2 regions of the Hylemonella sp. GW821-FHT10B10 genome follow, and region 1 is predicted to be linked to the other one. Evidence: riboswitches for the same ligand, from Rfam matches in the RefSeq annotation. Region 1 holds a riboswitch; the other holds the start of a gene.

What was found. A riboswitch is a leader RNA that binds a small molecule or an ion and turns the genes downstream of it on or off. The one in region 1 is predicted to bind S-adenosylhomocysteine.
Region 2: it holds a riboswitch for S-adenosylhomocysteine, as region 1 does, so the genes downstream of both, metH (methionine synthase) here and ahcY (adenosylhomocysteinase) in region 1, are expected to answer to the same signal.

The regions. Positions count from the first base shown of each region.
Region 1 is NZ_JBWKNN010000001.1:97,737-102,155, reverse strand. Features, by position in the region: gene AC07NT_RS00465 (TlyA family RNA methyltransferase) at 1-603, opposite strand, end outside; gene ahcY (adenosylhomocysteinase) at 603-2,030, opposite strand; S-adenosyl-L-homocysteine riboswitch at 2,104-2,208, opposite strand; gene AC07NT_RS00455 (NAD(P)H-dependent flavin oxidoreductase) at 2,252-3,286, opposite strand; gene AC07NT_RS00450 (peptide chain release factor 3) at 3,466-4,419, shown strand, end outside.
Region 2 is NZ_JBWKNN010000003.1:89,513-93,931, forward strand. Features, by position in the region: gene metH (methionine synthase) at 1-2,524, opposite strand, end outside; S-adenosyl-L-homocysteine riboswitch at 2,548-2,618, opposite strand; gene AC07NT_RS13995 (hypothetical protein) at 2,672-3,280, opposite strand; gene AC07NT_RS14000 (RNA methyltransferase) at 3,430-4,419, opposite strand, start outside.

The sequences.
Region 1 (4,419 bases):
CCCCTTGCCCACCTGGCCTGGCTGCAGCTCGAACTGCGGCTTGACCAGCACCAGCAGATGCCCGCCCCCCTTGAGCCAGGGCACCACAGCCGGCAACACCAGGGTCTGCGAGATGAAGGACAGGTCGCCCACCAGCAGGTCGAAACCACCTTCGAGCGCCTCACCTTCCAGGGCCTCGCTCACGGCCTGCACATCACGGGCATTGAGCTTCTCGATGCAGAGCACGCGCGGGTCGTCGCGCAGTTGCGGGTGCAATTGCGCCTGCCCCACGTCCAGCCCCACCACGCGCTCCGCGCCCGCCTGCAGGAGGCAATCGGTGAAACCGCCGGTGGACTGACCCACATCGAGGCAAGTCAGCCCCTGGACCGACAGGCCGATGTGCTTGAGCGCGGCCTCCAACTTGAGGCCACCGCGCGAGACATAACGGGCTTCGGCATCGTCCAGCAGGCGCAGTTCCGCACTGTCCGGCACCTCGTCACCGTTCTTGGCGACGCGCTTCCACACCTCACCTTGCAGCCACTCCACCCCACCCGCAATCAGGCGCTGGGCCTGGGAGCGGGTGCTGGCGAGTTGGCGCTGGACCAGCAGTTGGTCAACACGCATCAATAACGATACGTATCGGGCTTGTACGGGCCCTGCTTCGGCACACCGATATAGGCAGCCTGCTCGTCGGTCAACTCGGTCAGCATGGCACCCACCTTCTTCAGGTGCAGGCGTGCAACCTTCTCGTCCAGGTGCTTGGGCAGCACGTAGACCTTGCCGATGTCGTAGCTGTCCGGGTGCGAGAACAGCTCGATCTGCGCAATGGTCTGGTTCGCAAAGGAACTCGACATCACGAAGCTCGGGTGGCCGGTGCCGCAACCCAGGTTCACCAGGCGGCCCTTGGCCAGCATGATGATCTTCTTGCCGTCCGGGAAGATCACGTGATCGACCTGGGGCTTGATCTCTTCCCATTTGTACTTCTCGATCGAGGCGATGTCGATCTCGTTATCGAAGTGGCCGATATTGCAGACGATGGCCTGATCCTTCATGGCCTTCATGTGGTCGTGCGTGATGATGGACTTGTTGCCCGTGGTCGTCACGAAGATGTCGGCCTTGTCGGCGGCGTACTCCATGGTGACGACCTTGTAGCCTTCCATCGCGGCCTGCAGGGCGTTGATGGGGTCGATCTCGGTCACCCACACTTGGGCAGACAGGGCGCGCAGGGCCTGGGCCGAGCCCTTGCCCACGTCACCGTAGCCGGCGACCACGGCCACCTTGCCGGCGATCATCACGTCGGTCGCGCGCTTGATGCCGTCCACCAGCGATTCGCGGCAGCCGTAGAGGTTGTCGAACTTGCTCTTGGTCACCGAGTCGTTCACGTTGATGGCACGGAAAGGCAGCGTGCCCTTGGCAGCCATTTCCTTCAGGCGGTGCACGCCGGTCGTGGTCTCTTCGGTCACGCCGATGATCTGGCTGGCCTTGCGGGTGTACCAGGTCGGGTCCACGGCCAGCTTGGCCTTGATGGCGGCAAACAGGCAAGTCTCTTCTTCGCTGGTGGGCTTGCTGATGACAGACGGGTCCTTCTCGGCCTTTTGGCCCAGGATCATCAGCAGCGTGGCGTCACCGCCGTCGTCCAGGATCATGTTCGGGCCTTCGCCGGCGCTGCCCTTGGGGCCGAAGTCGAAGATGCGGTGGGTGAAGTCCCAGTACTCGGTCAGGGTCTCGCCCTTGTGCGCGAACACCGGTGTGCCCTGCTCGACCAGCGCGGCGGCGGCATGGTCCTGCGTGGAGAAGATGTTGCACGAGGCCCAACGCACGCTGGCGCCCAGGGCTTGCAGCGTTTCCACCAGCACGGCGGTCTGGATGGTCATGTGGATGCTGCCGGTGATGCGTGCACCCTTGAGCGGCTGGCTCTTGGTGAACTCTTCACGGATGGCCATCAGACCGGGCATCTCGGTTTCGGCGATCTTGATTTCCTTGCGGCCCCAGGCGGCAAGGGACAGGTCGCGCACGGCGTAATCGTGGGTAGGTTTGAGAACAGCACTCATGGTGGACTCCAATTCAAAGCTCGTTGAATACCACCGGATGCAGAGAGTGTGCAGACTCACCTCACAGCAAACCGGTGGGTGAGCGCAGTTGGAAAGCAGGGCCTTGAGCCCTGGGATCCGAGCCTAACCCGTCGGCCTGGTGAAACAGGCGGGACGAGCCGCAACGCTCCTCGGAAAGGCGTGATTATACGAAGCTTGCCGCCTTTGCGCAGGCTTTCCGATCAACGGCCGGCCAGTTCCTGCGTCAGCTGCGCGGCCGGCACGGCCCGGCAGCCACTGGTGTTTTGCCCAGCCCACAGGGGTGAAAAATCCCCGCTGCCGGCCGCCTCGGCTTTTGCACGCAACGGCGCAACGGCGGACGTGGCCAGAGGGAAAGCAGGCGCTCTCGGGTTCAAGGGCCCCTGCTCCCGCATCAGGCGGGTCAAGATGCCGCGTGCCGGGCGGCCCGTATAGAGATTGGTCAGGGCCGTGTGCCGCGCGGCCTCGCTTTGCAAGGCGGCACGGTGCACCAGGCTGGTTTTGGCCTCGGGGCACAGCAGGTAAGCCGTGCCCACCTGTGCCGCCACGGCACCCAGGGACAAGGCGGCCCGCACACCCGCCGCATCGGCGATGCCCCCAGCGGCAATCACTGGGACTTTCACGGCGCGCACGATCTGCGGCAGCAGCGCAAAGGTACCGACCTGGGTGCTGAGGTCATCGGACAGGAAGATGCCGCGGTGCCCGCCGGCCTCCAGCCCCTGCGCAATGATGATGTCCACCCCGTGCGCCTCCAGCCAGCGCGCTTCGTCCACCGTCGTGGCCGAGGACAGGATCTTCGCACCCCAGCTGCGCACCCGCGCCAGCAGAGCCTCGTCGGGTAGGCCGAAATGGAAGCTCACGACCGGCGGCTTGAACTCGGCCAGCAGATCGGCCGCCGCCGCGTCAAAAGGCAGGCGGCCGGGGCCGGCTGGAACCGTGGCCGGGTCGATGCTGAATTCGGCGTAATAAGGAGCCAGGGCCTGGCGCCAGTCCGCCTCGCGCTTCGCATCCGGTACCGGCGGGCGGTGACAGAAAAAATTGAGGTTGTAGGGTCGGGTGGTTTGCGCCCGGATTTTTTCGAGCTCGGCACGCAGTGGCTCCGGCGCCAGCATGGCGCAGGGCAGGGAACCCAGCCCCCCGGCGTTGGAAACGGCAATGGCCAGGGCGCTGTCCTGCACGCCCGCCATAGGGGCCTGGATCAGGGGCAGTTCGATACCCAGCAAGTCCTGCAACGTCATGCGAATCTCCTTCTTGCGGCAAGGGATGGCTCCATCGGCGACCCCGTGAGCACTGTAACGAATCGGCCGGGTAAAATTGCGGCCTTCGGCGCTGCCTGCCCCGCTGTACGCGGATCGGGTCGGTGCCACCCCCGATCCCGCGGCCTGCCCTTGCGGCCGCCCCCTCTTCTGGAACCGCTGTGTCCTACGCCCCCGAAACCCGGCGCCGCCGTACTTTTGCCATCATCTCGCACCCCGATGCGGGCAAGACCACGTTGACCGAAAAGCTGCTGCTGTTCTCGGGTGCGATCCAGATCGCCGGCTCGGTCAAGGCGCGCAAGGCCTCCCGCCATGCAACCTCCGACTGGATGGAGATCGAGAAACAGCGCGGCATCTCGGTGGCCAGCTCGGTGATGCAGATGCAGTACCGCGAGCACGTGATCAACCTGCTCGACACCCCCGGCCACAAGGACTTCTCGGAAGACACCTACCGTGTGCTGACGGCGGTCGACTCGGCCCTGATGGTGATCGACGCGGCCAACGGCGTGGAGGCGCAGACCCGCCGCCTGATCGAGGTCTGCCGCCAGCGCGACACCCCCATCATCACCTTCGTCAACAAGATGGACCGCGAGGTACGCGACCCGCTGGACATCCTGGACGAGGTGGAGCGCGAACTCGGCATGCCCTGTGTGCCCATGACCTGGCCGGTCGGCCAGGGCAAGAGCTTCGGCGGCATCATCAACCTGCGCACCCTGGCCATGACGGTGTTCGAGTCGGGTAGCGAACGCCGCCCGCAGGACTTCGACACCGTGCCCCTGAGCGACCGCGATAACCTTCTCAAACGCTTCGGCTCCGAGTTCGAGGCCGCCGAAGAAAGCATGGAACTGGCCACCGGCGCCTCGCCCGCCTTCGACCGCGAGGCCTTTCTGGCTGGCAAGCAAACCCCCGTGTTCTTCGGCTCCGGCGTGAACAACTTCGGTGTCATGGAGGTGCTGGACGCACTGGTGGACCTGGCGCCGTCGCCCGGCCCGCGCACCAGCTCACTGGTGGTCAACAAACAAACGGTCGTCAAGGAAGTGCAGCCCGATGACAACGCCTTCTCCGGAGTGGTCTTCAAAGTGCAAGCCAATATGGATGCCAACCACCGTGACCGC
Region 2 (4,419 bases), on a different contig from region 1:
ACTGCAGCAGCTCGAACATCTCCTTCTTCACGCTGTGGTCCGGACAGGCCGGATAACCAGGCGCCGGCCGGATGCCCTGGTACTTCTCGGCGATCATGTCCTCGTTGCTCAGCACTTCGCGGGGCGCGTAGCCCCAGAGGTCGGTGCGCACGCGGTGGTGCAGGCATTCGGCATAGGCCTCGGCCAGGCGGTCGGCCAGGGCCTTGAGCATGATGGCGGAGTAGTCGTCATGGTCGTCCATGAAGTACTTCTCCTTCTTCTCCACGCCGATGCCGGCCGTGACAGCGAACACGCCCACGTAATCAGGTGCCACGCCCTTGGGTGCCACGAAATCGGCCAGGCAGCGGCTGGGCCGCATCACGCCATCCACCACTTGCTTCTCGGTCTGCTGGCGCAAGCCATACCAAGTCATGGCCACGTTGTGGCGACTCTCATCGGTATAGAGCTCGATGTCGTCGTCGTTCACGGTATTGGCCGGATACAGGCCCAGCACCGCATTGGCCGTGAGCCAGCGGCCCTCGATGAGGCGTTGCAGCATGCGTTTGCCATCTGAGTAGACGCGTTGCGCCTCCGCGCCAACGATCTCGTCCTTGAGGATCGCAGGGAAGGGGCCGGCCAGATCCCAGGTCTGGAAAAAGGGGCCCCAGTCGATGTATTTCGCCAACTCAGCCAGATCAAAATTCTTGAAGACGCGACGCCCGATGAACTTGGGTTTCGTCGGCGCATAACCCTCCCAGGCGATCGGCGTCTTGTTGGCGCGCACCTTGTCCAGCGACCACAGAGGTGTCTGCTTCTTGTTGGCGTGCTGCAGACGCACCTTGTCGTAATCGGTATTCAAATCGGCGATGTACTGCGCGGCCTGCTCGGACAGCAGGCCTTGCGCCACACTCACGCTGCGCGAAGCATCGGGCACATAGACCACCGGGCCTTCGTAATGCGGCGCGATCTTGACGGCCGTGTGCACGCGGCTGGTGGTGGCGCCGCCGATGAGCAGCGGGATCTTCCTGATGCGGAAGTGATCGTCCTTCTGCATCTCGGCCGCCACGTACTGCATCTCTTCGAGGCTGGGCGTGATCAGGCCGGACAGGCCGACGATGTCCGCCCCCTCGACCTTGGCCATGGCCAGGATCTCGTGACAAGGCACCATGACGCCCATGTTGATGACCTCGAAGTTGTTGCACTGCAGGACCACGGTGACAATGTTCTTGCCTATGTCGTGCACGTCGCCCTTGACGGTGGCGATCACGATCTTGCCCTTGGCGCGCACGTCCTGACCCGCGGCCTCCTGCTGGCGCTTTTCTTCTTCGATGTAGGGAATCAGGTGGGCCACGGCCTGCTTCATCACGCGCGCGCTCTTGACCACCTGGGGCAGGAACATCTTGCCAGCGCCGAAAAGGTCGCCCACGATGTTCATGCCGTCCATCAGCGGCCCTTCAATCACATGCAGCGGCCGCCCACCCTTGGCCAGGATGGCCTGGTAGGCCTCTTCGGTGTCCGTGGTGATGTGGTCGGTAATGCCGTGTACCAAGGCATGGCTCAGGCGCTGGGCCACCGTGCCACTGCGCCACTCATTCTTCTTGCTGTCGTCCTTGGCCGCACCCTTCGCGGTCTCGGCAATCTCGACCAGGCGTTCGCCAGCGTCGGGCCGGCGGTTCAGCACCACGTCCTCCACACGTTCACGCAGGGCTGGCTCCAGGTCGTCGTAGACACCCACCATGCCAGCGTTCACGATGCCCATGTCCATGCCGGCCTTGATGGCGTGGTACAGGAATACGGTATGGATAGCTTCGCGCACCGGATCGTTACCCCGGAAGCTGAACGACACGTTGGAAACACCGCCGGATACTTTGGCGCCGGGCAGGTGGTGCTTGATCCAGTGTGTAGCCTCGATGAAGTCCACAGCGTAGTTGTTGTGTTCCTCAATGCCCGTGGCGATGGCGAAGATATTGGGGTCGAAGATGATGTCCTCGGGCGGAAAGCCCACTTCATCCACCAGAATCCGGTAGGCACGCTCGCAGATCTCCGTCTTGCGCGCGTAAGTGTCAGCTTGGCCCTTCTCGTCAAAGGCCATCACTACGGCGGCAGCACCATACCGCTTGACGAGCCGCGCCTGGCGCTTGAACTCCTCGACGCCCTCCTTCATGGAGATGGAGTTCACGATGCCCTTGCCCTGGATGCAGCGCAGACCGGCCTCGATCACGCTCCACTTGGAGCTGTCGATCATGATGGGCACCCGCGCAATGTCGGGTTCGCTGGCAATCAGGTTCAGGAAACGCACCATGGCGGCCTGGCTGTCCAGCATGGCCTCGTCCATGTTGATGTCGATCACCTGGGCGCCGTTTTCCACCTGCTGGCGCGCCACGGCCAAGGCTTCCTCGAACTGCCCGTTGAGGATCATGCGCGCAAAGGCCTTGGAACCGGTGACGTTGGTGCGCTCCCCGATGTTGACAAAAAGGCTGTCGGCACCAATGTGCACCGGCTCCAGGCCGGACAGCTTCATGGGGGGGGTGGAAATTTCGGACATGCGGCTCACCTGAGGAAATCTGATGCAGGTGAGCGTCGTTGGGACTTCCAAGCCTGACAACACGTGGGGTGCTGCTGCAACGCTCCTTGGAAGGACCGATTTTACAGGGGGCGGCCCCTGGGCGCCACCCCTTTCAAAAAACGTCTGTCAGTAATAGAAAAGAAAGCTGATAGCCAGATGGCTGCCGTTTTTGGATCCTGCGGTGCTGTTCGTCTGCTTGAAGCTTTCGTTGACGAAGCGCACGCCCACGCCCCACAGGGCCTTGTGCTCCGCCGCGCTGTAGCGCTGGGAGTTGAAGAAATACTGCCCCTCCAGCACTGCGCCCAAGGTGCTCTCATATGACCCTGCCGCAGAGATGCCCGCAGCCGCACCTGAAGCCGTCACCTCGGCGTTCTGCGCCTTGCGCAAGCCCCCGCCCAAACGGAAGTTTTCGCTCATCTCGTAGAAGCCCAGCAATTCGACAGGCGCGCGCTTGAAAGCGATCTCGCCATTCGACGCATTGGTGCTGTCCTGATGATGGCCCACCGTCGCCTGGACGGTAACCTTTTCCGCCACTCTGAAATCCGCGCCCACGGCCAGGGTCACACCCTTGCCGGCATTGATGGAGTAGGAAGCGCCACTGACATAGTTGCCAGAGGCCAGCGTGTCGCCACCGGCGCTGTAGCCTACATTGGCAAGAAAGCGCACAACCGGAGCCTGGGCCTGGGCGGTCGCACCGGCCGTTGCGATCACGAAACAGATGAACCATTGCTTCATATATCTCCTCCTTGTATTGATGAAGTCCTTGGAAATTTATTCTTGCATGGGACATCCGTCCCTCCAAGCGAACGACAGCATTCAGCCAGCGGATTGTTGTAACGGTGCGACCTCTCGACCCTTTGCCGTGAGGTGATCTATGACCCGGATCAGACGGGTGCCGTTTGCAGAGGAATCACGCGTCGCGGCTGTAGGGCACGCGCGCGCAGCTGGCCGCAGCCACCGTTCACGTCCTGCCCCGCTGACTGCCGCAGCTTGGTCAGGATGCCGCGCTGATGCAGCTGCCGCGCCAATTCGACTGCTCGCGCCGCATCAGGTCGGCGATAAGGCACGCCTTCAACGGCGTTGTAGGGAATCAGGTTAAGGATGGCGTACTTGCCCTGCAGCAGGCGCACCAGCCCTTCGACCTCCTCTGCGCTGTCATTGATGCCGTCGAGCAACGTCCACTGGTACTGGATGGGATAAGCGCTGGCACGCGCATAACGTTCGCCCGCTTCGACCAGCTCCTCTGGCGAGATGCGCGGGGCGCGCGGCAACAGCTGGGCGCGCAACTCGGCCCGCGTGCTATGCAAGGAGAGCGCCAGTGCCGGTTTCACGCGCCCCAGGGGCAGGGCCTCAAAGACCCGCGGATCGCCAACTGTAGAGAAGACCAGGTTCTTGTGGCCGATATTGCCTGCCGTGCCCAGCAGATCGATCGCCTCCAGCACGTTGTCCAGGTTGTGCGCCGGCTCGCCCATACCCATGAAGACGACGCGCTTGACCAGTCGACGGGTACGCGCCTGCGCCACCTGGGCCACGATCTCGGCACTGCCCAGCTGACGGATCAGGCCCGCCGTGCCTGTCATGCAGAACACACAACCCACGGCACAGCCGACCTGGGTGGAAACGCACAGGGCCGGGATGCGTCCCGGCGGCAGGAGCACGCTCTCGACCAGCTGACCATCGGCCAGCGCCAACACCTGCCGGATCGAGCTGTCTTCGCCGGGGTGTTCAGAAACCAGCGAGACCAAGCCTGCCAGTTCGCGCTCGATCTCCGGCAGGGCCGTTCGCAACGTGGTCGGCAGAAAATTCGCTATCGGCCGGCTGCCATGGTCCTGCGGCAAGGCCTGTGACCACAGGCGCAGCACACGGTGTTCGTG